Regions from separate parts of the Halomonas profundus genome, predicted to be linked through region 3. Evidence: predicted binding sites of a transcription regulator. Region 3 holds the regulator's gene; each other region holds the start of a gene.
The links. The regulator sigma-54, encoded in region 3, starts transcription at its own class of promoters, with help from an activator protein. The targets are predictions, from matches to a motif close to TGGCACNNNNNTTGCTNT.

Region 1: the regulator sigma-54 is predicted to act here: its motif matches at 2,124-2,141, upstream of LMS44_RS19720 (NCS1 family nucleobase:cation symporter-1).
Region 2: the regulator sigma-54 is predicted to act here: its motif matches at 1,607-1,624, upstream of glnL (nitrogen regulation protein NR(II)).

What each region holds. Positions count from the first base shown of each region.
Region 1 is NZ_CP086344.1:4,319,579-4,329,935, reverse strand. Features, by position in the region: gene hydA (dihydropyrimidinase) at 1-739, opposite strand, end outside; gene LMS44_RS19725 (nitrilase-related carbon-nitrogen hydrolase) at 802-1,668, opposite strand; gene LMS44_RS19720 (NCS1 family nucleobase:cation symporter-1) at 2,286-3,803, shown strand; gene LMS44_RS19715 (LysR family transcriptional regulator) at 3,818-4,720, opposite strand; gene LMS44_RS19710 (bifunctional diguanylate cyclase/phosphodiesterase) at 4,925-7,633, shown strand; gene LMS44_RS19705 (CobW family GTP-binding protein) at 7,630-8,646, opposite strand; gene moaA (GTP 3',8-cyclase MoaA) at 8,650-9,702, opposite strand; gene moeA (molybdopterin molybdotransferase MoeA) at 9,699-10,357, opposite strand, start outside.
Region 2 is NZ_CP086344.1:265,506-275,862, forward strand. Features, by position in the region: gene glnA (glutamate--ammonia ligase) at 1-881, shown strand, start outside; gene LMS44_RS01240 (hypothetical protein) at 1,160-1,444, shown strand; gene glnL (nitrogen regulation protein NR(II)) at 1,693-2,751, shown strand; gene ntrC (nitrogen regulation protein NR(I)) at 2,748-4,175, shown strand; gene LMS44_RS01255 (DUF6435 family protein) at 4,502-4,675, opposite strand; gene LMS44_RS01260 (YqiA/YcfP family alpha/beta fold hydrolase) at 4,764-5,291, opposite strand; gene LMS44_RS01265 (entericidin A/B family lipoprotein) at 5,297-5,428, opposite strand; gene LMS44_RS01270 (phosphatase PAP2 family protein) at 6,396-6,935, opposite strand; gene LMS44_RS01275 (glycosyltransferase family 4 protein) at 6,898-8,061, opposite strand; gene LMS44_RS01280 (porin) at 8,385-9,389, shown strand; gene LMS44_RS01285 (bifunctional metallophosphatase/5'-nucleotidase) at 9,698-10,357, shown strand, end outside.
Region 3 is NZ_CP086344.1:1,937,770-1,948,126, forward strand. Features, by position in the region: gene rapZ (RNase adapter RapZ) at 1-267, opposite strand, end outside; gene LMS44_RS08590 (PTS sugar transporter subunit IIA) at 355-825, opposite strand; gene hpf (ribosome hibernation-promoting factor, HPF/YfiA family) at 830-1,138, opposite strand; gene LMS44_RS08600 (RNA polymerase factor sigma-54) at 1,236-2,651, opposite strand; gene lptB (LPS export ABC transporter ATP-binding protein) at 2,781-3,530, opposite strand; gene lptA (lipopolysaccharide transport periplasmic protein LptA) at 3,542-4,060, opposite strand; gene lptC (LPS export ABC transporter periplasmic protein LptC) at 4,072-4,641, opposite strand; gene LMS44_RS08620 (KdsC family phosphatase) at 4,642-5,184, opposite strand; gene LMS44_RS08625 (KpsF/GutQ family sugar-phosphate isomerase) at 5,237-6,223, opposite strand; gene LMS44_RS08630 (ATP-binding cassette domain-containing protein) at 6,549-7,361, shown strand; gene mlaE (lipid asymmetry maintenance ABC transporter permease subunit MlaE) at 7,429-8,229, shown strand; gene mlaD (outer membrane lipid asymmetry maintenance protein MlaD) at 8,246-8,710, shown strand; gene LMS44_RS08645 (MlaC/ttg2D family ABC transporter substrate-binding protein) at 8,801-9,442, shown strand; gene LMS44_RS08650 (STAS domain-containing protein) at 9,439-9,777, shown strand; gene LMS44_RS08655 (BolA family protein) at 9,871-10,122, shown strand; gene murA (UDP-N-acetylglucosamine 1-carboxyvinyltransferase) at 10,133-10,357, shown strand, end outside.

The DNA of each region.
Region 1 (10,357 bases), 2.4 Mb from region 3:
CCACGGCATCTTTGGTGGACACGTGAACCAGATAGATCGGTGCGCCCAGGGTGCTGGCAATGCGAATCGCCCGGCTGGCCGCTTCGCCTTCCACCTGGGGTGGGCGCGAAAGCGGATGGGCTTCCGGCCCGGTCATGCCCTGGGCGAGCAGTTTTTGCTGCATGTGGTAGACCAGCTCACCGTTTTCGGCGTGAACCGTAGGCACCGCGCCTAGCTCCAGACAGCGCGAGAAGCTTTCCACCAGAATGTCATCAGTGGCCATGATCGCGCCCTTGTAGGCCATAAAGTGTTTGAAGCTGTTCACCCCGTGTTCATGAACCAGGGTGCCCATTTCCTCTCGCACGCTATCGTCCCACCAGGTAATCGCCACGTGGAAGGCAAAATCGGTGGCGGCTTTTTCCGCCCAGCCTTGCCAGGTTTCGAAGGCCTCAAGGAGCGACTGACCTGGCTGTGGGATCACGAAGTCGATGATCGAAGTGGTGCCCCCGGCCAAGGCCGCGGCGGTGCCGGTATAGAAATCTTCGCTGGCCACGGTGCCCATGAACGGCAGTTGCATGTGCGTATGGGGATCGATACCGCCGGGCATCACCAGTTGATCGCTGGCATCGACAATTTCACACCCTTCAGGGACATCTAGATCGGTGCCAATCGCATGGATTTTACCGTCGACACACAGTACGTCTGCGCGGTAGGTATCGGCGTGGGTGACCACGGTGCCGCCCTTGATTAATAAGCTCATCGTTCGCTCCTGTTGTTTTTAAATAGAAAACTTAACCAGCAACCTGTTTTTTACCAGCAGAATCATTCACCGTCGGTCAGGCGGGTATAGGTTTCCGGGCGACGGTCGCGGAAGAACTGCCAGTTGTTGCGTACCTCCCGCACCATGTCCAAATCGATCTCGTGCACCAGCAGCTCGTCTTCTGTTTCGCTGGCCTGAGCTTCGATTTTGCCGCGGGGGTTAACGATATAGCTGGAGCCGTAAAAGTCGCCGATGTTCCACGGCGCCTCGGTTCCAACTCGATTGATCGCAGCGATAAAGCAGCCATTGGCGGCGGCAGAGGCAGGTTGCTCTAACTCCCACAGGTATTGGGAAAGACCGGCCACGGTGGCGGAAGGGTTGAAAATCACCTCAGCGCCGTTGAGAGCAAGCGCCCGCCAGCCTTCGGGGAAGTGACGGTCGTAGCAGATATACACGCCGATTTTGCCGTAGGCAGTATCGAACACTGGCCAGTTGGATTTTCCCGGCTTGAAGAAGAATTTTTCCCAAAAACCGGCTACTTGGGGAATATGGGTTTTGTGGTACTTGCCTAAGTAACTGCCGTCAGCGTCGAATACCGCTGCGGTGTTGTAGTAAACACCGGTTTCAGTCTCTTCATACACCGGCACGATGATCACCATGCGGTGCTCGGCGGCGAGCTTCTGCATCATCTGGCAGGTAGGGCCTTCCGGTACCCGCTCGGCGGCGGCGTACCACTTGCCGTCCTGGCTGGGGCAAAAGTAGGGCTGGTTAAACACTTCCTGGAAGCAAAGCACCTGCACGCCCTGGTCAGCCGCTTGCTGAATCATTGGCAGATGTGCCTCGTTCATGGCGTCGCGAATAGCTTCTGGTTCAAGGTCGGTGCTGGTTTTCAGGCCCATCTGAATCAACCCGATTTTCATCTTCTGCATGAGACGCTCCCTCTGATTGTTGATGTGTAGCGTATGTTTGTAGTGTTCTTGAAACTAGTTTTGTAAAGCTGACGAAATAGACAGCTTTTGTTGAAAGTAGCGCTGGGTAGGTGTTTTTAGCAAGTCTTTAAAGGAGATTTGTTAAATCGTCTTTAACTCATTGAGTTTGCTTATTTTTATTGTTCCATTTGGTGATATTCACTTTTTTGGTGAGGTCTTGCACTGTTTTGGATGGTTTTTTTATTCTTTTAAAATCATTGGTTTGGTATATTTATAGCGAGTGTTTTTGGTTTTTTTCTGTTTGAAATTGGTGCAAATATTTTTTTTGATCTAGCTTTGTTTAGTTGGTTTTTGTTTTAGGTGGGGAAAATATAAAGATAACAAGCTAACAATAATAATGTTGTCCAGAAAGGCAGCTTTTTAATCAATGAGTTAATTGATCTGCTTTTTCAAGTAGGCATGCTTATTGCTTGTTTTCTAAAAGCTATGGTTTCTAAGAACGATGGTTTTGAAAAACAATGGTTTCTAAAAGCCATGATTTCTAAGCGCCTTTTTGAAAAGCTCCACTGGCCGTGGGAGCTAGGCAGCGCAATAACGCAATGCTGAGGAGATAAAAAATGACCGAAACAACCTCTCAGATGGTGGATCGAGGTGGGCTGATAGAGCTAGATGTAGGGGACGATGTACGCAGTAGTTCGCGCTTTAATGAGGATATTGCGCCTACCCAGGCCAGCGAGCGCTCCTGGAGTAAGTGGAATATTGCGGCACTCTGGGTAGGCATGTCGATCTGCGTGCCCACCTACACCCTAGGCGGGGTATTAACCGCCTACTTCGGGCTGAGCGTGGGGGAGGCGTTGTTTGCCATTTTGTTGGCCAACGTGATCGTGCTGATTCCTCTTACCTTAAACGCCTTTCCCGGTACGAAGTTTGGTATTCCTTTTCCGGTGGTTTTACGCTCTTCGTTCGGTATTTTAGGTTCCAACGTACCCTGTCTGGTGCGCGCCCTGGTCGGCTGCGGCTGGTTTGGTATTCAAACCATGTTTGGCGGTTTGGCCATTCATCTGTTGCTCTCCGAGTTGATTCCCGCTTGGGCTGCGATGGGCGGTGTTGGTGAAGTCATCGGCTTTTTTGTCTTTGGTGCGATGAATCTCTATGTGGTGATTCGTGGTGCAGAGTCGATTAAATGGTTGGAAACCTTCGCCGCACCGCTGCTGTTAGCCGTTGGTGTTGGGCTGATGATATGGGCGTGGCCAAATATGTCGATGTCCGAACTACTGGCACAGCCGCCGTCGCGGCCTGAAGGGGCATCGGTATACGGCTACTTCTTCGCGGGCTTAACCGCCATGGTGGGTTTTTGGGCCACGCTGTCGCTGAATATTCCCGATTTCAGTCGCTTTGCCAAAAGCCAAAAAGATCAGATCGTTGGTCAGGTGATTGGGCTGCCGCTAACGATGTTTTTCTTTGCCGCACTCGGTGTCGTGTTAACCGCTGCTTCCGAAACGCTGGTAGGGGAAACCGTTGCCGACCCGGTACGTTTGATTGGCTATATCGACAGCCCCTTCTGGGTGGTACTGGCGATGCTGTTGATCATTATCGCCACGATCTCTACCAATACGGCTTCTAACATCGTGTCGCCTACCAACGATTTTCAGAACATTGCGCCCAAATTGATTAACCAGACGCGCGGCGTGCTGATGACTGGCGCGGTGGGCGTGTTGTTGATGGGCTACGATCTGCTGCAAAAAGCGGGCGTTATTCCGCCAGGGGTTTCTCTGGAGCAGATGTACTCCAACTGGCTGCTGGGTTACTCCAGCCTGCTGGGGCCCATCGCGGGCATCATGGCGGTGGACTACTTCCTGATTAAAAAGCAGCGTTTGGATGTGCCCAGCCTGTATATGGATAACCATGCTTATCCTGCGGTGAACATCGCGGGTTTTATCGCCTTTGGCGTGCCAGTGGCGCTTACGTTGCTATCGCTGTTAACTGGCACCATGAACTGGTTCTACGACTACGGCTGGTTTACCGGCTCGGCGCTGGGGGCAATTGTTTACTATGTGGCAAGCCAAGTGTTGGCGTCATCGCCCCAGGCGGGGCCAGCGCCGATAATGGCCAATGAGGCAACCGAGCAGCGTTAAACATACTGCCGGGTTTAGCTGCTTTTGATTAAGCGTAGAAACGCATCGACCACTCGGTTGGGGCGGCGGTCGTGGCGGGTGATCAGCACAAAGGGGATGCGGTAGTGCTGCGTGTTGGCATGCAACGCTCGCATCTTGCCCGCTGCCACCCACTGTGCTGCGACGTGTTCAGGCAGAAAGCCGATAAAGCGCCCGGTAAGAATCAAAAAGGCTGCGCCTTCGCGGTCGGATGCCGAAGCTCGCAGGCTTAGCGCGTCATGCGCCTGCCGGGCCTCAATCGGTAGCGGATAGCGGGGTGAAATAGCCGAGTGTTGGGCGATATCTGCACAGCTAAGCGTATCATCATCCTCAGTAAACAGCGGATGGCCAGCCGCGCAGTAAAGATACGATGGCTCGTCGTAAAGGTGCCGCGCTTCTAAGCTGGTGGGCAGGTTCACTGCAGGCACTACGCCGACGTGCAAGTGGCCATCCATGACGCCTCTAATGACCGCGTCAGAAGGCTCCATATGAATGTGCAGCGTTACCTCATGCTCCGGCGCGCTAAGCTCTGCCAGGGCGTTGGTCACGTGCATGGCGGGTAGCGTTACCAGGTTGTCGGTGATGCCGATATTCAGCTCGCCTTTGATCGTTTGATGCAGCGCGTTAACGTCGCTTTTAAACGTTTCAAGCGCGGTCAGTAGCGTTAACCCTGCCTGATAAATCTCTTTACCCTCTTCGGTTAAACTAAACCCGCCACGCCCCCGCTGGCAGAGCGAAAACCCCAGCCTCCCCTCCAAGTCGTTCATGTGTTGGCTAATCGCCGAACGACTAATGCCCAGCGTGGTTTCCGCCGCGGTAAAGCCACCGCACTCAACGACCGTCTTAAAAATACGGATTAGGCGTATCTCGTAGTCGCTCATTTGGCCCAGCGATGCCATAACAATTTCCTGGTAGATTGGCTATCCATGCATAACGTCACGCTTTTCAGGGCATTAACGGTGATAAAAACTGATATACATCCTAAAAGCACCGCGGCACTATCGGATAAAGCCACGTGTCAGCGCGTGTTATGTATCATTTTTAGTTACTTTTTACACTGTATCAGGTGTCCCCCTGGGTTACCTGAATAAGGCTTCTGCGCGATGTCCGCTACCTCCAATGATGTAAATGATGATGTATTGAAAGCCACCAAGACTTATCGCCAACAGCGCCGCCATGTGATTGCGCTATATCTGCTAGCACTGCTTGTCATGATGGTGCTTTTCGGCTGGCTGCTGAGTGAACAGTATCGGCAAGAAATTGAGGCCGCCGAGTCGCGGATTACCGCCCGCGCTAATGTGGTTGCTGAGTGGGCAAAAGGCGTATTTGCACAAAGCGGGCAAGCGCTTTTTGGGCTTGCTGAGATGCTAACCCTGCAAGGCATGCCAGATAGCGATAATGCCCAGGCCCTTCAGCGCTCGCTAGAAAACCTGACCCTGTATGTGCCCATGGTGGACGAAATCGCTGTGTTGAGCGCTGAAGGTCGAGTAATGGCGAGTGGCCGCAGCAGCCGAAGAGCAGGTGCTGATATCAGCGATACGACGTTGTTTAATGCCTTTAAGCAAGCAGGACAAGAAGAACTGATTACCCCGCTTTACTGGTCTATCAGTGACCAACGCTACTATTTGTACCATGGTCGACGATTAGAAACCTCGTCCGGCGAGTTTGCTGGGGTGGTCATCTCTAGCATTGTACCTGAAGTGTTTGCCGACGCCCTGGAGCAGATGAGTGTCTATGACGGCGAGAGCATTGCCCTGGTCGACCCCGGATTAAAATTTATTGCTCGCTACCCGACCCCCGAAAAGCCATTTTCGATTGGCAGTCAAATTGAGAGTCCAGAAACGGCCGAGTGGCTTACCCGTGGTAAGTCCACATGGTCAATCAACATTGACTCACCTATTGATGGCCGAAAACGGCTGTTTCGCATGCTGAGAGTAGGCGAGTATCCGATGCTGGCTGTGGTTGGCGTTGATCTTCACGAATTGCTCTCGGCCTGGCGGCAGCGTGCTTTGATTTTAATGTTGGTGACGGCAGTGATTGCCCTGCTGGGTGCTTGGGGGGCGCGCCACTACCTGAATCGTTTAGCGTTGTCGCATCAACTGCGTCAGCGTATTGAGGAGCGTGAACAGGCTCGTGCCGAGGCCCAAATCGCTGCTGCCGCCTTCCAGACGCACTTAGGCATCCTTATTACCGATCCACAGGGCATCATTCTTAAGGTGAATGAGACCTTTAGCCGCATTACCGGCTATAGCGAAGCGGAGATAGTGGGTAACAATCCGCGCATGTTTAGCTCTGGGCTACAAAACGCCGCCTTTTACCGCCGTTTATGGAAGCGTGTTATCAAAACCGGCAACTGGGAAGGCGAGATATGGAACCAGCGTAAGAATGGTGAACTGTTTCCCGAGTGGCTAACCATTAGCGCTGTCTACAGCGTTGAGGGCACCTTAACTCACTACGTGGCCACCATGAGCGATATCAGCGAGCGTAAAGCCGCTGAGCAAGAGATTCATCAGTTAGCATTTTATGACACCTTAACCGGGTTGGCCAACCGGCGGCTGTTTATGGATCGCATAGGTAATGCCCTTAAAGAGCTTCAGCGCCATCAGCGTTGCGGCGCACTGCTATTTATCGATATCGATAACTTTAAGCAAATCAATGACACTCTGGGGCACTATGCGGGGGATCAAGTATTGCAGAGCGTTGCTCGGCGAATGGGGCAGATGTTGCGCGATACCGATACCTTGGCGCGGCTGGGAAGCGATGAATTTGCGGTATTAATCGAAGGCGTGGATAGCAATTACGCTCAAACCACCCGGCTGGCAGAGCGTATTGCGCACAAGCTGCTGGCAACTCTTAACGAATCAATCACTCTGGCCGAAGAGAGCATCACGGTGACGGGGAGCATTGGTATTGCGATCATGGCCAGCAATGAGTACGGCGTGGATGACTACCTGCAGCAGGTAGATATGGCGCTCTTTCAGGCTAAGAACAACGGCCGCCATGGCGTGTGCTTTTTTGACCCCTCGATGCAGGCTGCGCTACTGGCCCATGTGAAATTAGAAGCGGATCTGCGCCAAGCGCAGGCCAGCCAGCAGTGGCAGCTCTATTATCAGCCCCAAGTGGATCACCATGGCGTGATCACTGGCGTTGAGGCGCTGCTGCGCTGGCATCATCCTGAACGCGGCATTGTTTCACCAGGCGATTTCATTCCGCTGCTGGAAAGCAATGAGCTGATAAACGATGTAGGCGAATGGGTATTGGAAGATGCCTGCTATCAATTAGCGCGTTGGGCGCAGCATCCACGGCTAAGCAAACTGACCATATCGGTGAATATTAGTCCGCTTCAGTTTCGCGATGAGCAGTTTCTGGCTCGTGTAGAGGGGGTGTTTGCGCGCACTCAGGCGCCGCTTCAGCGGCTAAAACTGGAGGTGACCGAGTCACTGTTTGTGGAAGCGCGAGACGACGCCAGAGATAAAATGCTTGCCCTTAAAGCGCGCGGTGTACGCTTCTCTCTGGATGATTTTGGTACCGGCTACTCGTCCCTGGCCTATTTAGCGCAACTGCCGCTGGATCAACTAAAAATCGACCAATCCTTTGTGCAGCAGGTGCTCGAAAGCCAAGCCAACGCAGCGATTGTCGAGAGTACCATTGCCCTGGCAGAGAGCCTCAATCTAGAGGTCATTGCAGAAGGCGTAGAGACCAAAGCGCAGCAGGCGTGGCTACTGGCGCACGACTGTCACGCTTATCAAGGCTATCTGTTTGGGCGGCCGGTTACCGCAGAGGCCATCGAGAGATTGATTACGGGCGCTTAACCCAGCCTCAGTAAGCGGAGTTGGCCTTCGATATCGAGAGCGGGGCTCATATCGGGAAGAATAACTTCCAGCCGGGAGTCTTGCCGCCACGCGCTGCTTTCAACGCTCAGCGTACCTCCGGCGCGGTTAAAGCGTTTCCAGCCGCTATCGGTATGAAACACGCCTTTAATGCGTGCCTCTCTGGGGAGTTCTCCCAAACAGGTGGCCAAGCTATCCAGGTCGAAGCGCTCGCTTGGGTGCCAACGTAACCCCGTACTGGTGTAGCCCAGCGAAGTGCCGGTTTCACGCTGGGGCTTGCCGGGCGGGGGCGGAAAATCAAAAAAAGACCCGGCTAAGCTGGGTGTTGCCGCCAACTGTTGATGGTTGGCGGGTACGCTGATATCGCTCCCTTCGGCGCGTCCGCTCTGGGTCAACAGTCCTATGGGTAGTTCGCCTTGGGGAGCTTCCTGCACCCATTTACGCGGCGGCCAGCGCTGTGCCACAAACGCATGAGCGGCGCCGAGCTGCTCGGGCGTGCTCTGGTCGAGCATGGTGAGTGCCACGGCATCGGCCATATCAAGCTGGTCGCGGAAGGTGTCGTGCGTTCGGGAGCGGGCGTCATCTAATCGGCGTGGGTCGAGAGTAGCAATAATATCGCGTACCTCGACCACTTCCTGGAAGGCTTCCCCTCGCAGTAGATCCAACAGACCTGCCGGGTGGCCAAGGCCTGAGGGCTCGATGATGACGCGATCAGGCTTGCTGCGTGCGAGTAAATTCACCAGCGCCGCTTGCAGTACAAAGGCGAGCTGGCAGCAAAGGCAGCCGCCGGGAAGGCCCTTCACCACCACATCGTCACGGGCATCAAACATCGCCTGGTCGATGCCGATTTGGCCAAACTCGTTGACCAAAATGGCCCAGGTTTCATCCACAGGCTTCTGTTCGATGAGGCTGTGGATAAGCGTTGTTTTACCGCTGCCTAGAAAGCCGGTAATGATATGCACCGGCACTTTTGCCAACCGTTCTGACGCTGCCAACGCCTAGCCCCCTGTCATATTCATAAAGCGTACTACCTGCACATCACCATCGGTGGTGAAGTGATGGCGTTCTGGCTTAAGCGGCAGGGCGTTGATGATCGCCTCTTTTAGCGCCTGCATATTACCGGGGTGACGGCGTAGCACGGCGCGAAGGTCGACCGAGTGTTCGTTGCCTAAGCACAGCAGCAAACGGCCTTCCACGGTCACGCGCACCCGGTTACAGGTATCGCAAAAGTTGTGGCTATGGGGGGAAATAAACCCAACCCGGCTGTCGCTATCGGCCATCTTGAAGTAGCGCGATGGGCCGGGTGTGGTTTCGGTCGTGGGGATCAGCGGATAGCGCGTTTCGATCAAGTCTTGAACGTCATCGCTGGAGTAGAAGGTTTCCGCCCGTGAGTGGTCAGAAACATCGCCCAGCGGCATCTCTTCGATAAAGCTAATATCGAGGTTTTCCTGGCGTGCAAAGGTGACCAGGTCTATTACTTCGTCGTCATTGCGACCTTTTAAGATCACCGCGTTGAGCTTGATGCGTTTAAAGCCCGCTTCCTGGGCGGCATGAATGCCGTCGATCACTTTGGCTAAATCGCCGGTGCGGGTGAGCTGCTTAAAGCGCTCCGCATTTAGCGAGTCCAGACTAATGTTCAGCCGCCGCAGACCGCTTGAGTAAAGCTGCTTGGCGTGCTTGCGTAGGCTGGCGCCGTTAGTGGTCATGGTGAAGTCGTTAAGGCCTGGCATGGCGCCGATTTCATCGACCAGTTGCTCAATTCCGCGGCGTACCAGCGGTTCGCCGCCGGTAAGGCGAATTTTCTCGACCCCCAACTCAGTGAAGGCGCGCGCCACCATGGCGATCTCTTCCAGCGTCAGTACCTGGGCGCGGGGCAGAAACGTCATCTCCTCGCTCATGCAGTACACGCAGCGGAAATCGCAGCGATCGGTGACCGAGATGCGCACGTAGCTAATGCGCCGACCAAAGTCGTCGATCAGTTGCTGGTCAGCGTCTGGCTGGACAGATCGCTGCTGATTAGCTTGTGGTTGTGCGGGTCGTTGCTCGGTCATAGCCATCCCGTTAGTGGTTGTATGCTGACTACCTCGCCTGGCTGGGCGCCTGCCTGGTCGTCGGCAAGCTCAATCAAGCAGTTAGCAGCCACCATCGAGGTTAAAATGCCCGAACCCTGGGCGCCGGTACTACGCACGAGTAACCGTCCTTCGCTATCAGTATGGTAAACGCCACGGATAAAGTCAGTGCGCTTCAAGCGACTTTTTATGGCGGTGTCGGCAATCGCAGTAAGGCGATGGGGTGTTGATGTCGGCTGCCCATACAGCCGATCCAGCAGCGGCGAGACAAACTGTAGAAAGGTTACCATGACCGCCACTGGATTGCCGGGCAAGCCAACAAACGGTGTGCGCTTTTCACCCAGCCAGCCGCAAGCCATGGGGCGCCCAGGTCGCAGCGCTACCCGCCAGAAGGCTAGGCGGCCTAACTGTTCCAGAGCCTCACGGGTAAAGTCAGCCTGGCCAACGGAAACACCGCCGCTGGTGATTACCAAATCGCTCTGCTCTGCAGCGTCTTCAAGGGCCGTTTTAATGGCGTTTAAATCGTCTGGGAGAATGCCCAGGTCAATGACATCGGCGCCGTGTTCGGCAAGCAAGCCCATCAGGGTGAAGCGATTGGCATCGTATATACCTGCTTTGGGCAGCGGCTCACCGGGAG
Region 2 (10,357 bases), 1.7 Mb from region 3:
AAGGCGGCTACTTCCCGGTTCCTCCGGTCGATAGCTTCCACGATATTCGTGGCGCAATGTGTAATACCCTGGAAGCGATTGGTCAGACCGTCGAGGTACACCACCACGAGGTTTCCAACGCAGGTCAGAACGAAATCGGCGTTAAGTTCAACACGCTGGTGAAGAAAGCTGACGAAGTTCAGGAAATGAAGTACGTGATCCACAACGTGGCCCACGCGTATGGCAAAACGGCCACCTTTATGCCGAAGCCGCTGGTCGGTGATAACGGTTCGGGTATGCACGTTCACCAGTCTTTCTGGAAAGATGGCAACAACCAGTTCGCCGGTGACGAGTACGCTGGTTTGTCTGAAATGGCGCTTTTTTACATCGGCGGCATCATCAAGCACGCCCGTGCCCTGAACGCCTTTACTAACGCTTCTACCAACTCGTACAAGCGTCTGGTGCCTGGCTTTGAAGCGCCGGTCATGCTGGCCTACAGTGCCCGCAACCGTTCGGCTTCAATCCGTATTCCTTACACCGCCAGCCCGAAAGGCAAGCGTGTGGAAGCGCGCTTCCCTGATCCGACTGCCAACCCTTACCTGGCGTTCTCTGCCATGTTGATGGCGGGTATCGACGGTATCAAAAACAAGATCCACCCTGGCGATGCCATGGACAAAAACCTGTACGACCTGCCGCCAGAAGAAGGCAAGTCAGTACCGACTGTGGCGCACAGCCTGGATCAAGCACTGGAAGCCCTCGACGCTGACCGTGCGTTCTTGACCGAAGGTGGCGTGTTCACCGACGAAATGATCGATGCCTACATCGACCTCAAGATGGAAGAAGTGGAGCGTATTCGTATGACCACTCACCCCATCGAGTTTGATATGTACTACAGTTGTTAAGTACAGCTGTTAAGCACAGCTGCTAATCAGCGTTCCTCGCCTCTGGCTGTTACTATCAGCCAGGCGGTGGTAACAATGATTGCCAATAGAACCCCGCTACGGCGGGGTTTTTTTATTGCTGGGAGGCTGAGAAGCGTGCCAGAGGGGCGATGAGCAGTGTGCTGGTAGCTCTCTTGGGCGTGGGGTAGTGGGTGGCACGGCGTTCGGGCAGGCGGTTTACCGGGTGACCGATCAGCACGGCAACGTTACCTTTACCGATAACCCAGAGCAGTCCTTTAATGCTCTACGATCACTTTTCGATCGCTCTGCCCCAGCAAGGCGCACAGGTGGAAGAGGGAATGACCGTGGTGGAGGTGGTTATTGCGCCACCGTTGCGCGACGACCATCAGGTACGGCTGTTGGTGAATGGCGAGATTAGCCAGAAAGCGCTGCACAGCGATGTCTTCTGGTTAACGGGCCTGCCGCAAGGGGGCACGAGATCCAGGCAGAATGCTGGAGAGCAGCCAGCGTTTACAGCACCGCACGGCAGCGGTGACGATTACGGTTCCTTAAGAGCGCTTTAATAAACGCGATCAAAAAAACAGCCCTAAGTATTACCTACCAAAACCTGGGTGCACTAAAGTGGTGCATGAGCAGGAGCATTTGGCACGGCAAGTGCGCTAAAACGATTCGCGCTCTTTCGCTGCGATGCCCGCAAGCCGTGCAAATGGACATAAACGTATAGTTGGCGCGCTTTTTGCAGCTCCCTCATTGATCATCCACCTGTAGGTCTGTATCGGCGATGGAAGACGCGATTTTTCAGGACACCACCATGCATCAGCGTTTGCTTGAGCATCTCACCACAGCGGTATTGCTGCTAGACGGCGAACTGCGTGTGCGATGGATGAACCCTGCCGCTGAAGCGTTGTTAGCGGTCAGCCTTAGCCGTGTTCACGGCATCAGCCTGGATACGCTACTTGGCGGGGATGTAAGCATTGACGAAGTATTGGCCAAGGCGCGGGATGCGTTTCACCCCTATACCCAGCGTGAAGCACGCATTACCCCGTTGAATAGCGAACCGCTCACGGTGGACTACACGGTGACGCCCTTATCCGACGATGAGCTGCTACTGGAAGTAGAGCCGCGGGATCGGCTGATGCAGATCTCCCGGGAAGAGGCGCTAACCACACGCCAGGAGACCATCAAGGTGCTCGCCCGCGGGCTCGCCCATGAAGTCAAAAACCCGCTGGGTGGCATTCGCGGGGCAGCACAGCTACTAGAGCGTGATCTAGACGACCCGGCGCTGCGCGAATATACCCATATCATTGTTGAAGAGGTGGATCGGCTGCGCGACCTGGTCGACTCCATGCTCGGCCCTAACCGGATGCTTAAACACGAGCCAGTCAACATCCACAAGGTGCTGGAGCGAGTGCGGGCGCTGCTGATTGCCGAACACCCTAGTGTGACAATCAGCCGTGATTACGACCCCAGTTTGCCCGACCTTTCCGGCGATGAATCGCAAATGATTCAGGCGGTGCTCAATGTGGCGCGCAATGCGGTACAGGCCATGAGCGATGCACAAACGCCGGAGCCCACTTTAATACTACGCACCCGCGCCCGTCGCCAGTTTACGCTTGGCGCCGAACGTCACCGGCTGGTCAGTGAAGTCGCCGTGATCGATAACGGCCCCGGTATTCCCGATACGCTGCAGGAAACACTGTTTTACCCCATGGTGTCGGGACGCGCGGAAGGCAGCGGCCTTGGGCTCTCTATTGCCCAGTCGATTTTGCACCAGCATCAAGGATTGATTGAATGCGATTCACGTCCTGGACACACCGAATTTCGTTTACTGATTCCCATGGTTATTAATTTCACCGGAGAAGCGTCATGACTGAGGCTGCACGTAATGATGTTGCGCGGGTGGTCATTGTCGATGATGACCGCGCTATCCGCTGGGTGTTGGAGCGCGCCTTGGCGCAACCCGACCTTGACGTTGAGTGTATCGAGCGCGCCGACGTTGCCCTGACACGTTTGTTGGAAAATCCACCCGACGTGCTGGTCACCGATATTCGTATGCCGGGTATCGATGGGCTGGATCTAATGTCCCGGGTACGCGAAGCGCATCCTGACCTGCCGGTGATCGTGATGACCGCGCACTCCGACCTGGACAGCGCCGTGGCCTCGTATCAGGGCGGGGCATTTGAATACCTGCCCAAGCCGTTCGATGTTGATGAGGCCCTAGCGCTGGTGCGCCGCGCCGTGGCCCACGCCCGTGAACGCCAGCGTCCGGTGACCGTGCCGGAAGGCTTGAACGCCGAAATTATCGGTGAAGCCCCCGCCATGCAGGAGGTGTTCCGGGCCATTGGTCGCCTCTCACACTCCCACATCACGGTGTTGATTAATGGGGAGTCGGGAACCGGCAAAGAGCGCGTTGCCCAGGCACTCCATCAGCATAGCCCTCGTGCGGGCAAGCCGTTTATTGCCCTCAATATGGCGGCGATTCCCCGTGATTTGATTGAGTCTGAGCTGTTTGGTCACGAGAAGGGGGCTTTTACCGGGGCGACCCAGCAGCGCCAGGGGCGGTTTGAGCAAGCCAACGGCGGTACGCTATTTTTAGACGAAATAGGCGATATGCCCGCTGAAACCCAAACGCGGCTACTGCGCGTGCTGGCCGATGGAGAGTTCTATCGCGTTGGCGGGCATACGCCGGTCAAAGTGGATGTGCGCATTATTGCTGCCACCCACCAAAACCTAGAAGTGTTGGTGGATGACGGCCGCTTCCGGGAGGATTTGTTCCACCGCCTGAACGTGATCCGTATCCACCTGCCCAAGCTTGCCGAGCGCCGCGAAGATATCCCTCGTTTAACGCGGCACTTTTTAGCTGAAGCGGCGAAAGAGCTGACGACCGATATCAAGGTGCTGACCAGCGAAGCGGAAGCCCACCTAACGCGTTTGCCGTGGCCCGGCAACGTGCGGCAGTTAGAAAATATCTGCCGTTGGCTCACCGTGATGGCATCAGGGCGTGAGATTCTGGTTGAAGATCTACCGCCGGAGCTGCGTTCACCCAGCGCTTCTGAAAGCAGTGCCCACGGCGATTGGCGCACGGCGTTTCGTGACTGGGCGGATCATGCCCTGGCCGAAGGCCATACCCATCTACTGGAAGAAGCGGTGCCCGATTTTGAGCGGATTCTGATTGAGACAGCGCTAAAACATACCGGCGGGCGCAAAGGTGAAGCCGCCGAGCTGCTGGGCTGGGGGCGCAATACGCTCACGCGTAAACTGAAAACACTGCTACCGGCACTCGCTGACGAGTAAACGTTAGGAGCCTGTCTGGCTTAACACTGATCTACTGCGAATCCCGGTATTTTGGCCAACTTTATTCGATCGATTTCGTTAAATAGCACGCTATTCGCCTCAATCGATCGATAAATTTGGCTCAAAATTCGTGCTTCTCGCGACGATCGGCCAAGCCAGACAGGCTCCTAGTCGCCAGCGAGTATATATACCGCATCGGCTAGGGTGGTGGGGGTGGGCAAAGTGCAGTCGCTACTGGTGAGTGGCTGCTCATCCTGCCACCACTACCCTGGGCTTGGGTAGGCTGCCGAAGTGACGCTGGGCAGCAACCGCGTTGTCTATGGCAGTTATTGTGTCGCTTCAATGCGCCTGATTTCGGCAAGTAACGCTTCGGCTTCTTCAGTAAGTGTGGCATTGGCACGCATATCGCCATTGCGTGAAGCCTCCATGGCGGCTTGTAGTTTGCGCTCATACTCTTGTTGAAGCTTCTTTTTGGGGTCACGCTTAAACATACCTAACATGAGCAATCTCCTCGCTATCAATGTCTCTTGTACACTATTTGTATAGGATTGAAGTGCTCGTGTCGAATGTTTGCTTTAACTAGCCTTGCTAATCGTAGTGATTAGGCGTGGCGCACTGGCATAAGAAGCGCTCAAAATCACATAAAATAGTCTCCAGGCTCGCGTGCAGGCGGTGATCGTCGTCAACCATCCGCAGCGATAGGCGCTGAAGACGAGCACGTTCGATCACCGGTTCAGGGGCAACCACATCATCCCGCCAGCCGTGAATAATATGGCTGTGCTGCGCCTGAATAACCGGTGACGTTTCCGGATAGTCGGCAAGTCCCAACGCAGGCGCCAGCAGAAAGCAGCCCAACACCGGCTGCTGAGCGCTAACCGCCGCGCTTAGCCAACCCCCCAAGCTGGAGCCTGCCAGTACACACTGGGCAGGATCATCTCCGCGCTCGGCTAATACTCTCAGAAGGTATTCAAGGCGCTGCTGTGGTTCTGCTATGCCTCGATAATCCATGACCACCGGCTCACAGTCATCCAGCTTTTGCGCAACACCTTTCATCGCTTGGGTTTTCAGTGCGCCTGGCCCGCTCTCAAGGCCATGGGATAGATAAACGGTCATCATAACGGTTAGCTCGCTGCACGCTGGATAGCTTCGCCACCCTGTTGAAGGTCTTCACCCGCACCGCGAATGGTATTACAGCCACTGACCAGCATCAGGGTCACCACCATCACGAAGCCGAGGGCGATAGTGCGTTTCATAAAAGCCTCCTTCGAAGGCATACCGTTAGTGAAAGGAGTAGAAAGCAAAAATACCCTCTGTCGTGACGATACGCTACGGTTTTCAATACGTTTAAACACAAGGAAGCATAGCAGTGTGCCTCGAAACCGTATGTTTATGTCGCATGTGCCACTTCTATACATGAAAAATAGAGGTGGAGAGTGCTTTGTCATTCGCTTTTTATTGTTTTAAGTAGTTGTTTTTTAATGTTTATATTCGTTATTGGCATGATTTGGCTCATTGCCTGCAGTTACTAAGTAGAATCCAGCAAGAAACCAAGTAAATACTCGCAAATGAATAAAGTAAGTCATTTTTAAATTCAGTCACTTAACGCTAGTCGAGTTAACATTTTTCACCAGTAACTGAGTGAGTGGGCTAACAGCAAAATGGAAGGCAGGAAGCCGAAAAATGAACAGGATGTTTAAGGGACAATTAGCCCACTCACTGGTTGCAGCGTAAGGAGGCGCTGTTCATCAAACCAGGGAGCGGACCGATGCGAATCAACCATCTCATGCAAGTGAGGTGGTTTTTTCGCATGTGTGATTTAAATAATCATTTGATAGATAAGTACTTTCTATAAGGCTCTGGTTTTTGCACAGCTTTTGTACAGAAAAAAGTGTGATTTTGGTCTATCCTTCGATGAAACCAAAATGCAGCGGTTAGAAAACGTCAACGTAACGACCGCGCACGATCAGGGACAAGATTATGGCGATGGCATTGATGTTATGCATGTTTGTTTTGTTCTTAGGGTTTTCAGGCGTGGGCGTGTATATGATGCTTAAGACATCGTTTACGGCCAGTATTGATGAACGCGATGACATGCCGCCCGACGTTTAACTATCTGCCTTGAAAGTAAAACGCCCGCTTATGCGGGCGTTTTTGCGCTGGTGTCTATCACGCGGCTGTCCATCAAAGGGTTGTCCATTGGGGGGGGGGGCAGGACGCGCTTTACCCCATCCAATACAGGCTGGCCAAGGCAAAAGCGTAGCCCATCGCTGCCCCTGCCAGTACATCGCTGACATAGTGCAGCCCTAAGCCTACCCGTGAGACCGCTATTAGAAGCGTTAATGGCAATACCACCGGTAGTAGCCAGGGCGTGTGGGCGGCGACCAAGACGCTAAACATCACCGCGTGCATGGTGTGGCCGCTGGGAAAACTGTAACGGTCGCGGGCAGGTTCACAGCACTCGATGCCTTCACTATAGGTAATGAAGGGTCGCTCACGGCATAAGCGAGTTTTCACCAGTCGATAAACCGCCACGGCAAATAGAGCGATAACGCTGTACTGCAGTACGCGCCAGGCGCCATTGGGTTGAAGCCAGGGCTGGGCGAGAATCAGCAGCACCCAAATAGGCCAATCGCCTAAGCGGCTGGCGGCCTGAAGCGTGATTCGCCAGGGGCGGTAGATCGATAGCCGCGCAATGCGCTGGCAGAACTGCCACTCCAGCAGGTCAAGACGATCGAATACGACAAGCGGACGCGGGCGCATGATGAGCCTCCTGGGCTTGGTGTAAGTAACGCAAAAACTGCTCGGCAATACCTGTCCAACTCTGCTCAAGGGCGCGTAAACGCGCTACTCGGCCTAAACGAGCGTAGTCAGCTGGGTGTTGGCACAACTCAACTGCTGCCTGTTGAAAAGCGGTGCTATTGCCAGCGGGTACGGTGACACCGTTGTGGCCGCTGCTAATGAGCTCAGCGCTGGCTGCATGATCATAGGCCACCACGGCTAAGCCGCTGGCCATGGCTTCCGCCACCACATTGCCCCAGGTTTCTGAAAGCGAGGGGAAAATAAACAGGTCGGCGCTGGCATAGTGGCGAGCAAGCGATCCCTGCCCCACGAAGCCGGTGAAATGGGCATCGGGCAGCGCCTTTTCCAATTGTGCCCGTGCGGGGCCATCGCCGACGATCACTTGGGCGATATCGGGCCGCACCTCACGCATGGCTTGAAGGCTTTCATGGAGCAAGGTGAGATTTTTTTCTGCGGCTAGTCGGCCAACGTAAAGGGCCACCGGCTGATGCTCGCTAACTCCCCAGCGTTCGCGTAATGAAGGGTCACGGTGGGCAGGTGAAAAGCGCTCGCCATCCAGCCCGCGTGACAGCACATGAACCCCCCGAATCCCTTGACGCTGCAGTGCTTTAGCCTGCTGATGAGTAGGCACTAACGTTAGGTCACAGCCGTTATGGAAGTAGCGCAGGTAGCGGCGTGTGGTCGAGGCCAACCAATTGACGCCATAATCTTCACAGTAGTGGTCAAAGTTGGTGTGCCAGCCCGCTACCAGGGGGATATTGAGTTGCCGTGCCGCTTGGCGTGCCGCCCAGCCGAGAGGGCCTTGGGTCGCTACATAGATGATATCGGGGCGATGTTGGCGCCAAAAGCGGCGCAGTGTAACGGGCCTAACCAGCCCTACCTGCACATCGGTGTAGCCAGGTAGGGCAAGGCGCTGCACCTGTAGCTCGCGGTTAATACCGGTTGCATTACCCGCAGATCGTGGCCGAGGGCGGATCACATCCACCGGCACTCCTTGCCGGTTAAGTTCATAGCTTAACCGGCTCAGCGTATGGGCAACGCCATTGATGTCCGGTGACCATGTCTCACTAACGATGCAGAGCCGCATGAGCGATTCATCCCTTTATCACGTTTTCGTTCAGTGTGGGTGGGGTGAATGACACTGCCGAGACAAACAGGTGAATAAGTGATGACACGCTTAAATAAATAGGCTAGTAGACAAAGTGCTACAGCCATCTGTTCTAATATCAGTTCAATGTTAAATTTGGATGGCAGTTTTATTTAATAGCGCATAAAAAAATAAGTTCCCAAAAAATAAAACTTTAAGATTAATGAAACATAACTCCTTTAAGGTTCCCTGTGTTGAGGCGTTATTCGTCCTTCATTGTGCCTTCGCAAGCGCAAGCATTAACTACTTCAATGGGAACGATCATGTTTAAAAAAACGACACTGGCCCTAGCCGTTAGCGGTTTATTGGCAGCCTCTGCAGCACAAGCAGCAACCGTTTATGACCAAGACGGTACCGATCTCGAAATCTATGGTCGCATCGCTATGGGTCTTGAAGGCGGTGGTGTTGACAACGGTGTTGATAACGGCGAAGAGTTCCGTAATTTCGGCTCGCGTTTACGGATTACCGCTGGCCACCAGATTTCCTCTGACCTGCGTGCATTCGCCCGTGTAGAGTGGCGTTTTACGGGTGATGAGCGTAATACATCCTCTGGTTTCGATGAGGTGCGTAACAGCTACCTAGGCCTGGAAAGCCAGCAGTTCGGTACCTTTATGGCCGGGAACTACAACAGTTTCTACGATAACTACGTGATGACGCCGTTCGATGTTTACGTTGAGCGCGGCTACGAGTTTGCGGGTGGTGGTACCCAGGCACGCGGCGACTCTATTGGCTATAAAACGCCTAAAATGAGTGGTTTTCAGGCGGTTATTTCTGCCAAGCACTTCTCTGAGCGTGGTTTGACTGAAGCCGAGCAGACTTCCGAAGGATCTGTTATCGCCACTCAGGGTGGTGTTGTCTACGAAACAGGCCCAGCTCGTTTAGCGCTTGGCTATGTGGAAGATACGGTACGTGGTGGCGGTAACGGTGAAGTGCGTTATGGCGCTACGGGCGAGTTTGCTGTTACAGATGCTTTCGCTGCTCGTGTAGGTTATGAAACCCGCGGTGATGACGATGTTAACGGTGGTGGTTTCGATAAAATCGGCGTTGGTGCTACGTACGCCATCGATTCCTGGAAGTTCTTCGCCGATTACTACAACATCGACGTAGACGGCGCTAGCGATGAGCGTAACGCTTGGGCGCTAGGGTCAATGTACAAGCTGTCTAGCAATTTCGATATGTTCCTTGAGCTGAACGATCGTAACCTGGATGCTGTTAATGACTTCGAAGAAGATATGTACTACGCATTAGGCGCTCGCTATCACTTCTAATTAATAGAGTGATGTTAGCGGTAGTGTTGCATTAGTTTTTTGCATTAGTTCTTTAGCTTTTAGTTAGCTCGCATGTTTCGATCTTTACCGGTGTGGATAACTCCACACCGGTTTTTAGCGTTTTTATATTTTATGCTTTACTTGCCTGCCTTAAAAGAGGCGCTCTTTTTCTCGGTGAGTTATTCCTCTCAATATAAATTTAGGGAGAGGGGGGTAAGGCAATACTTTTACCATGGAGACGAAATGTCGCTGGTAGACTATCTTTGCTGCTAAAGTGTCTGAACACTGTTATGAAAGGAGTCATTTAAATGCGTTTTCACCGCTATGGCTTGGCGCTAGGGACAGCGCTATTTGCCACCGTTCCTCCTGCCTTTGCTGATAACTACACCCTGACGCTATTTCACACCAACGATCTACATGGGCGTACCGATCAGTACCCCTATCTAATTACCATGCTGAATGAGGCGCAGGAGCGCTTTGGCGAAGGGTTGCTGCTGGATGCCGGTGATATCTTTACAGGCACGCTCTACTTCACAGAGTTTCAAGGCCAGGATGCCCTCGAATTTATGAATTTAATGGGCTACGACGCCTTTGTGCCCGGCAACCATGAGTTCGATTTGGGTGACCCGGAACAGGGGCACCAAGCGCTAGCGGCGTTTTTCGCAGGCGCCGAGTTTCCTATTTTAGGGGCGAATCTGGACTTCTCCGCAGGCCCGGAGTTTGCTGACATGTTGGGTGATTCAGTCAGCGCTGAGCCGCAGGCTGGGACGCTTTATGACGGCATGATCGTTGAGCATAACGGCGAGCCAATCGGCATCTTTGGGTTAAGCACTCAGGACAGTGAGACGATTTCCAGCCCTGGCCACGTCACCATCAGCGATTATCGCCAAGCGGCTGAAGCCATGGTGGCAAGCTTTGAAGAGCAGGGCGTTAACAAGATTATTGCCCTTACCCACTTGGGCTACGAC
Region 3 (10,357 bases):
GGTCAGGTAAATAACTTGAAAGACGATTTTACGCTGGCGCAACTCGTCTAATAAAGAGGGCAGGCGCTCCAGAGCTCCCGGCAAATTGCGGGCATCAATACTCACCGCTAAATGTGCTCGGTCGCCCTGGTCACGCAGTTCATCCACCAACGACCCCAGCAACATAGCTGGGAGGTTATCAATCGCGTAGTAGCCAAGATCTTCCAGCGCTTGCAAGGCGATAGATTTACCTGACCCGGAGCGGCCGCTAATGATCACCAGTTGCATAGAGTCTCTCTTTGCTTTGATCAAGCTGCGTTGAGGGTGGTGAGCGGATAACCTGCTGTGATCTGCCCTGAACAGGGTTTCAGACCCTTAGGCCGCTGATTGCTCGCGAATTTTGGCGGTAATCAGCTCAAGCAGTTCGCGCTGGCTGGCTGCTTTACGCAGTTGCTGGCGCGTGTCCGCATCATTCATGATGGTCGCTACCTGACCCAGTAGTGAGAGATGCGTGTCATCTGCCTCTTCGGGTACCAACAGGACAAACACCAGATCTACCGGGTCGCCGTCGATAGCGTCAAAATCGATCGCTTCAGCCAGTTTCAAAAATCCAGCGATAGGGGCGTTGCAGTGGGGGCTACGCGCATGAGGAATAGCCACGCCGTTACCAATACCCGTACTACCTAAGCGCTCGCGGCCGATTAAACGGCTAAACACTTCTTGGCTGTCCAGGCTGGGGATATTTTGGGCGATAAAGGTGCTGTAAAACTCCAGCACCCTTTTTTTGCTGCCCCCGGGGACGTCGAACAGAACGCGTTCCGGGGGGAGTATGGTTTCCAACGTCATTGAATTAACGCACACCGGCGCCTTGGGCGCGAGCTTGTGCTTTTTCCTTGTGTTTAACGAGTTGACGGTCGATTTTGTCCGCTAGTGCGTCGATAGCGGCGTACATATCACTGTCTAGGGCTTCCGCATGTAAGTCAGCACCTGCGGCGTGCAGCGTACAGGCGGCCTGCTGGCGCTCTTTCTCCACTGATAAGGTGACTTGCACCGTAGTTATATTGTCGTAATGGCGCTCTACACGCTCAAGCTTCTCGTTGACATAGTCACGCAAGGCGTCAGTCAGTTCTACGTGATGACCAGTGATATTTACTTGCATTGACGTGCTCCTTATCCATCGGACTGTACTTCGATTGTAACCCTTTTTGCCGCGTTGCAAAGCCCTTGTCGAGAGTTTCCCTGAAACGTTAACGAAGTTAGCGCAAACGACGCCGTTCACTGGAAGAGGGAATGCCCATGGCTTCACGGTATTTCGCCACCGTACGACGCGCCACTTGAATCCCTCCTTCGCCTAATAGCGTCACTAAGCGGCTGTCTGAAAGCGGCTTGCCGGGCGGCTCCTCTTGAATCAGTTTCTTGAGTCGTGCACGGATGGCGGTGCTGGAGTGGCTGTCGCCATCTTGACCGCTCACCTGGCTTGAGAAAAAGTATTTGAGTTCAAACACACCACGGGGTGTATGGATATATTTTTGCGTCGTTACCCGTGAAATAGTCGACTCGTGCATCTCCACGGCTTCGGCAATGTCGGCCAGTATCAGTGGTTTCATGGCTTCTTCGCCGTGCTCTAAAAAGCCAATCTGGCGGGTAATGATTTCGCGACCAACACGCAGCAGCGTATCGTTTCGGCTAGAGAGGCTCTTGATCAACCAGCGCGCTTCCTGCAAGTGCTCTTTGAGAAACTGGTTGTCATCGCTTTTATCCGCACGCTTAATCAAGCTGGCGTAGTCGGGCTGAATGCGCAGCCGTGGCAGGGCCTCGGGGTTGAGCTCTAAATGCCAGCCTTCATTATCGTGGCGGACGACTAGATCGGGGGTGACATAGCTGTCATCGGTGTCGCCGTAGGCGCTGCCTGGGCGTGGGTCTAGGCTGCGAATAAGCAGGATGACATCGGCCAGCTGTTCGTCGTCGAGCCCTAGACGGCGTTTCAGCAGACGCATATCGTCTTTGCCAAGCGCTTCGAGAAACTGCCGCACCAAGCGGCGGGCGGGAACCAGCAGTGGCGTATTATCGGGGAGAGCGGCGAGCTGCAGCATCAAGCATTCACGCAAGTCACGGGCAAATATGCCGGTCGGCTCAAACTGCTGGAGCTTGAGTAGAATGGTTTCCACTTCGCGTTGGCTTAGCCCGTCAATGCCCTGGGCACGAAGCCCTTCACGGATGTCGTTGAGCGGCTGGGTCAGGTAGCCGTTGGCGTCTAGCGCGTCGATTAAACTTTCCGCGACAAGCTGCTCGCGAGCGCTAAAATCGGTCATGGCGAGTTGCCACAGCAGGTGGCCATGAAGGCTCTGCCCGGCTGCCTGGCGCTCAAAGTCGGGGCCTTCGCTGCTGCTGCCCCCCTGGCTTCCCATATCTTGATAGGTATCTGACCAGTCGCTATCTACCGAGAGCTCAGTAGGGATGCTCTCTGACCACTCTTCTTCCTTAGGCTCGCTGACAGCCTGTTCACTAAATTCATCTTCCTGCTCCAGCATGGGATTGGCATCGAGGGCCTGCTGAATTTCTTGACGAAGATCCAGCGTAGAGAGTTGCAGCAGCGCAATGGCCTGCTGCAACTGGGGCGTCATGGTCAGCTGTGTGCCGATACGCAGTTGGAGAGAAGCTTTCATGACCATCTGAGAACCACTCGTTAATCAGAATGCTCCACCCTAGTGCGAGTGAGTGCTTGGCGCAAGTGCAATAAGCATGCCATTGGTCGTAAAGTTGTTTTAAAGCGCTATTTAGGGGCGATTAAGGCAAAAACATTACAGGCGAAAATCGGCGCCCAAATACACATCCCTTACTTTTTGGTTGGTGAGAATCGAGGCGGGCGAGCCACTGGCGATGATTTGCCCATCGCCGACGATATAGGCGATATCGCAAATGTCTAGTGTTTCACGCACGTTGTGATCGGTGATCAGCACGCCGATATGGCGCTGTTTCAGTGCACGAATGATGGTTTTAATCTCACCTACCGAGATGGGGTCAACGCCCGCAAAAGGCTCATCGAGCAGAATAAAAGCGGGCTCTGTGGCTAGCGAGCGGGCTATTTCTACACGCCTGCGCTCGCCGCCCGAAAGGCTCATGCCCAGGTTGTCGCGAATATGGGTGATATGGAAGTCTTCGAGTAGCGCTTCCAGGCGCTGTTCGCGATCGCTGCGGTTAAGCTCTTTGCGGGTCTCGAGTATCGCCATAATATTCTCGGCAACCGAGAGTTTGCGGAAAATAGACGCCTCTTGAGGTAGATAGCCAATCCCCGCGGCTGCGCGCTCGTGCATGGGGGCGCGCGTTAAATCCACATCGTCGATACCCACCTTGCCAGCGTCGGATTTGACCAGCCCAACAATCATATAAAATGAGGTGGTTTTGCCCGCGCCGTTGGGGCCCAAAAGGCCAACGACACTGCCTTGGGATATCTCTAGATTGATGTCTTTGACCACTCGGCGGCGTTTGTAGCTTTTAGCCAGGTGGTGGGCATAAAGGGTTTTGATCGGCGCAGTGTCAGCAGTGGCCACAGCTAGGCTCCCTATTGTTCAGGCTGAAGGGTCATGCGTATGCGCTGGGGCTCGCTGCCATCAACGTCAGAGCGCGCTTGAATCACTTCTCGGTCAATAAAATACTCAAGGCGACCGCCACTAAAGGTGTCCTCTTGCTGGGTCAGTTCGGCTTGGTCGATCAGCTCTACGCGACGCTCGGCGACGTGATAAATAATCCGCCGCGCCCAGCCTTCCGTGGGGCCTTCTTGCCCTTCGCCTTGATGGCGCAAGTAGGCGCGCTCACCGGTAGCGGTGGCTGTCGAGAGTTCGCCCGCGTCGTTGCGTTCGATCTCTACCCGCTCGCCGCGCAGCTGCATTTCGCCTTGGCGAATGTCCACATCCCCAGTATAAACAGCTGTGCCTGCCCGCTGATCAAGATCTAAACGGTCGGCTTCCACTTCCACTGGGGCTTGTTGGGAAGATGAGTTGGTTTGGGCTAACACTGATAAAGGTATCGCTAAACCGAACAGTGCAGTGTAGAGCAGGGCTGGGGAAATCATGGCTTTCATGGCGGTTCCTATTAGCGTTGTGTGGCCGGGGGGTGCGTGCCGCGCACATTATCCGTTAAGCGAACCTGGCTGGTGTTAAGCCAAACGTCCATATGTGAAGCGCTCATTTGCTGTGGCGGTTGCTGCATCAATACCGGTGTGTCACTCCATGCATGCTGCTCGAGGCCATCATAGTGCAGTAGCTCGGTATCTAGCTGCCAGCCTTCATCTGGTGCAAACAGCCGAGCCGAACCTGACAGCAGCAGGGCTTGGGTAGCGGTGTTGAGCGTGCCTACAGCGGCGCTGGCCAGCCACTGACGGTTTTCGCTGTCATACAGTACTGCCTCGGGCTCTTCCGTCCAGGTTTCGCTGCGCTGCGGGGTATGGATAAGGCGCGGTGTTTTTAGCGACTGCATGACACTGCCGTTATCCCCGAATAGGGTAATCTCGGCATTTTCCAGCACGTGGCCAGGTTCCTGAGCCTGTGCTTCGGGATCGATGCTGGTGTCTTGAGGCCCGCGGGGGTCAAGCCATACCAGCAGAATCCCCAGCGCGATGACTAGCCCGGCTAACCAGAGGCGTACTTTAAAGCGTTTAAACATTTACGTGCGGCCGTGCAGATAGGTGTCGAGCACCGCGCCCCAGTGTCCTTGAGATTCAAGCAGCGTATCGCAGATCTCACGTACGGCACCGTGGCCACCCAGGCGTTCGGTAGTCCAGTCGGCGTGGGTATGCATATAGTCCGGCGCGTTTGGCACGGTAATGCCGACGCCGCAACGTTTGATAGCCGCTAGGTCGGGTAGGTCGTCGCCACAATAAGCCACCTGCTCTAGTTCAATATCGAGGCGCTGGCAGAGCCCGCGCAGTGTGGCCAGCTTGTCTTCACAGCCTTGGTGAACATGGTCAATGCCGAGTGCCGCCGCGCGTTGGCTAACCATGGGGGAGTCGCGCCCGGTAATCAACGCGACATGTACGCCCACGCGTTTGAGAAGCTTTAGCCCGTGGCCATCCTGGGTGTGGAATGCTTTGATTTCGATACCATCGGCCTGAAAGTAGAGGCGCCCATCGGTAAGGACGCCGTCAACATCCAGTGCTAGCAGGCGTACACGGCGGAGTCGGTCGAGTAGCGAGGCAGGTAGGGTCATAGAACCTCCATATCAATCAGTTCGTAAAGCAGGTCGTGTTGGCGCCGCTGGGTTAAATAACGCCGCTGGCGAGCAGGTCGTGCATATGTAGAGCCCCAATTGGGCGCTGTTGTTCATCAACCACCGCTAGCGCGGTAATACGGCTTTCTTCCATGATACGTACCGCTTCGGCCGCCAGGATATCGGGGCCTATGCGCTTGCCCGGCCGGGTCATGACATCATCAACGCGCACGTCGCGCAGATTATGGAATTGATCCAGCGTGCGGCGTAGATCGCCATCGGTGTAGACCCCCGCTAATCGTCCTTCGCTATCCACTACGCAGGTAAAGCCAAGCCCTTGCCGGGTAATTTCGAGTAATGCGTCGCGCAGCGGGCTGCCCAATGCGACTTGGGGCAGGCGTGCGCCGTCGTGCATGAGGTCTCTAACGCGTAGCAGTAAGCGCTTGCCCAAACTGCCGCCGGGGTGGGAGAGGGCAAAATCTTCAGCGGTAAAGCCGCGTGCTTCCAGTAACGCAACCGCCAGTGCATCACCCAGGGCGAGGGCAGCGGTGGTGGAACTGGTGGGGGCTAGATCGAGCGGGCAAGCCTCACGCTCGACGCCACTGTTTAGGTGCGCATCAGCGTGCTTGGCAAGCGTGGAGTGGGGCCGCCCCGTCATGCTGACCAGCGGTGTGCCCAGGCGTTTAAGCAGTGGTAGCAGAGCAGTGACTTCGGCAGTTTCGCCCGAGTTAGAGAGCGCCAACACTACATCTGCGCGGGTAATCATGCCTAGATCGCCATGGCTGGCTTCGCCGGGGTGAACGAAAAAAGCCGGCGTGCCGGTACTGGCAAGTGTCGCCGCTAGCTTGCCAGCAATATGCCCCGACTTGCCCATACCGGTCACCACGACACGACCTTGGCAGGCGAGAATTAGCTCACAGGCGCGATCAAAGCTTTCGTCTAGCTTAGCCTGAAGGCCTCCAATCGCTGCCTGCTCGATTTGTAGCGTACGCAGTGCGCTTTCACGTAGTAGGCTGGAGGGGGCGATAGGCTGGCGCATAGCGTTTTCTCTTAACAAGTGAAAATATACAAGTAGTAACCGGTAAGAATAACATCTCGACACCTCTAATAGGCAGTAATTGAGGCGACTCCCTGGGGGCATACCCGCATCACCAGTGTCGAGAGCAGGTTTAGGCGAGGGTAAGCAAGCCTTTGCAACTTTGATAACCCTGAACAATAGGAAAGCCCATTCGTGCAGTAATGCCTTGTAGCGTTATAGTACAATGTTCGATAATGTTTTAGAAACGCTGTTTTCTAATTGCGATAGCCGCAAGTAGGGTATGCTATACAGCTTTAGTCGCGCCTCGTTAAGAGTCAACTGATCCATGACAGATGCACCCTTTATAGAAATTGAAGAGCTTTACTTTTCGCGTGGTGATCACGAAATTTTCCGTGGCGTGAATATGACCATACCGCGGGGTAAAGTAACCGCGATCATGGGACCAAGTGGTACCGGTAAAACCACGCTACTGAAGCTGATCGGCGGCCAGCTAACCCCGGAGAGTGGTCGAATACTCATTGATGGGCGTGATGTTCATAAACTGTCCCGGAAGGCACTATTCACGCTACGCAAGCGGATGGGAATGCTGTTTCAGAGTGGTGCGCTGTTTTCTGATTTGGATGTGTTTGAAAACGTTGCCTTTCCGCTGCGGGTGCATACGGATTTGCCCGATACCATGGTGCGTGACCTGGTGTTGCTCAAGCTACAGGCGGTCGGCCTGCGCGGAGCGCGACACTTAACGCCTGCGGAGCTGTCCGGAGGGATGGCGCGCCGGGTCGCATTGGCTCGTGCGGTGGCGCTGGATCCAGAACTGATTCTGTATGATGAGCCGTTTGTTGGTCAGGATCCCATCTCTATGGGCGTGTTGGTGCAGCTAATCAAGCGCCTTAATCAAGCGCTGCAGCTAACCTCGGTGGTGGTCTCCCATGATATCAAGGAGACCTTGAGCATTGCGGACTATCTCTATCTGATCGCCGATGGCCAGGTGGTAGCCCATGGCACGCCGCAAACCTTGGACACAAATCAAGATCCCCGGGTTAGCCAGTTTATTCATGGCGAACCTGATGGCCCGGTACCATTTCACTACCCCGCTGAGGCGTTTTATCGCGATATTCTGGGCGAGGCTCCGGTTAAATAGAACTGCTGGGGTGGGTGACACAAGGCGCTTAAATGCACCAATGCAGGGTAAATAAAGGGCAGAGTTAATGCAGTCAAAGTTCTCTAATAGCGCCGCGCGTGTTACACGGCTGGGGCGCCGAGGGTGCGACTTAATGGAAGCATTGGGTCGCGCGGGCGTGTTTCTATTCCAGTCGGTGGTCGGCGTGCCTTCCCGGGAAGGCTGGCGATTATGGTTGCACCAGATGCACTTTGTTGGCGTGCTTTCGTTAGCCATTGTATTGGTGTCGGGGCTGTTTATCGGCATGGTGCTGGCACTGCAGGGCTATACCATTTTGGTCGATTTCGGGGCTGAGCAGGCGCTGGGACAAATGGTGGCACTGTCGCTATTGAGGGAGTTAGCCCCAGTGGTGGCAGCACTACTGTTTGCTGGCCGGGCGGGATCTGCGCTCACCGCCGAGATCGGTTTAATGAAAGCGACAGAGCAGCTCACCAGCATGGAGATGATCGGTGTTGACCCACTGCGCCGCGTGGTGGCGCCACGCCTATGGGCAGGCTTTGTGTCACTGCCTATTTTAACGGTTGGGTTTAGTGTCGTGGGCATCTGGGGCGGCTACTTGGTGGGCGTGGAGTGGCTAGGCGTCTTCGAGGGCTCTTACTGGAGCAACATGCAGGCCAATGTAGCCTTTATCAGTGATATCGGTAACGGCATGATCAAAAGCGCCGTATTTGCTTTGGTGGTGACCTGGATCGCGGTATTTCAAGGTTATGATTTGGTGCCCACTTCTGAAGGCATTTCCCGCGCTACTACGCGCACGGTGGTGTATTCGTCGCTTGCAGTATTGGGGCTTGATTTTGTGTTGACCGCCATTATGTTTGGCGGCCTTTAATGGCTGGAGCAGTTTCATGAAACGCAGTAAAACCATGGAGTTCGGTGTGGGCCTGTTTATGGTGGCGGGCATTCTGGGGCTGGTGTTCCTCGGCCTACGTGTGAGTGGACTGACGCTCTCAGCGCCCACGCAGTCGTTTCAGTTAGAGGCCAACTTCGCCAATATTGGTAGTTTAAAACCCCGTGCCAGGGTCACCATGGCGGGTGTGACAGTGGGGCGGGTAGAAGCCATTGAGCTGGATACGCAGTGGTTCGATGCGCGGGTCGTTCTTAGCCTGGATAGCGAGCTTGAGGGTCAGCTTTCCAAAGACTCGATTGCCTCGATCCTGACCGCAGGCTTATTAGGTGAGCAGTACATTGGCCTTAGCGTGGGTGGCGACCCTGAAATGCTGGAGGATGGCGATACGATTCGCGACACCCAGTCGGCGCTGGTGCTGGAAGAACTTATCCAGCAGTTTGTGTCCAATATGGCAACTAACTAGTGTTTCAAACGGCAGGCACTAATCCAGTGTAATAACGGGCCCAGTGCAATACCGGGTGGGGAGATGATGGTTATGAATGGAGTGAACTTGATGATGGGTCGTTGGTTATTGGTGGTAATGATGATGGCAGCGTTAATGGTGCCACTGCAGTCACAGGCGCAGTCCCAGACGCCAGAAGCGATGATTCGCGATAACGTTGAGTCACTGATGTCGGAACTCGAAGGTCGCAAGGATTATTACGCCAATAATCTTAGCGAGCTTGAGGCGTTAGTGGATAGCAACCTCGAACAAGTGGCGGATTTCCGCTATATCGGGGCCAGCGTGATGGGAAACTACTTCCGCAACGCTTCCCCGGAACAGCGCCGTCGTTTTGTCGATGTGTTTCGCCAAACGCTGATTGATACCTATACCCGCGGGCTGGTGACGTTTGATTATGATGAGCTGCGGGTGCTGAATGCCCAGCAGGCTCAGCGCTATGACGACCAGGCCAGCGTTGCCATGGAAGTGGTGGCCAATAACGGCAAGGTGTACCCCGTAAGCTATAGCCTAAGACTCTCCGACGGCGAATGGCGGGTGGTTAACGTGATCGTTAACGGTATTAATCTGGGTCTGACGTTCCGCAATCAGTTTGACCAAGCCATGCGCGATAACAATCGTGATTATGACGCGGTTATTGACGGATGGTCACCTGAAGTGGGCGTTGAAGAGCTTGAGCAGGGAGGCGATGCGTGACAGTGCTGTTTTCACGCCCCAGTGTAACGGTTAGTGTAGAAAACACTACCTTGCTGGTGGAAGGTGATGTGGAGGTAACCTTGGCGGCCGATTTGGCCGCCAGTGGTGTTAAATGGCTCAAGCACACCGAGCTAACCTCGCTCAGTTTAGATTTTAGTCGCGTTGAAAAGGCTAGCAGCGCTGCCATTAGTGTGCTGTTTGAATGGCTTCGAGTTTGTCGGCAGCGCGGTATCCATATCCAAGCCATTCTTTTTTCAGCGCCGCTACGCCGACTTGCCTCCCTGGCTGAGTTGGATGCTTTGATCGATCAGCCTGCGGCTACTCTGGCCGTTTAACGCACCGGCATCGCCAAGCGCGCTGCTTTTCTTTATTATGTCGACCCAATTACGTTCATTAATAACGATGACCCCAAAGGAGTTTTCTGCGCCATGCAACCCAACGAGGTAAAAGCACTGCTTGAATCCCGTATCGACGGATGCCAGTTCCATATCCAGGGTGAAGGCTGTAACTTTCAGGTGATTGCGGTTGGCGATGCCTTTGAAGGTCTCTCTCCGGTCAAACGTCAGCAGCTTGTCTACGCTGCGCTGAGCGATGAGATCGCCTCGGGTGCGCTCCACGCTATTAGCATCAAAACGTTTACCCCGGTGCAGTGGCAAACTGCACCGGAAAACGTTCAATAACGGTCGCCCCATGGATAAATTAATCATTACCGGCAATGGGTCGGTAGACGGTGAAGTGTGGGTGAGTGGCGCTAAAAATGCGGCGCTGCCTATTTTGTGTGCCAGCCTGTTGGCCAATGGCCCCGTGGTGATTGGTAACTTGCCGCACTTGCAGGATATTACCACCACCTTAGAACTGCTCGGCCGCATGGGCGTTGAGCCGGTGATGGGCGAAAAGCTGAGTATTCAGTTGGAT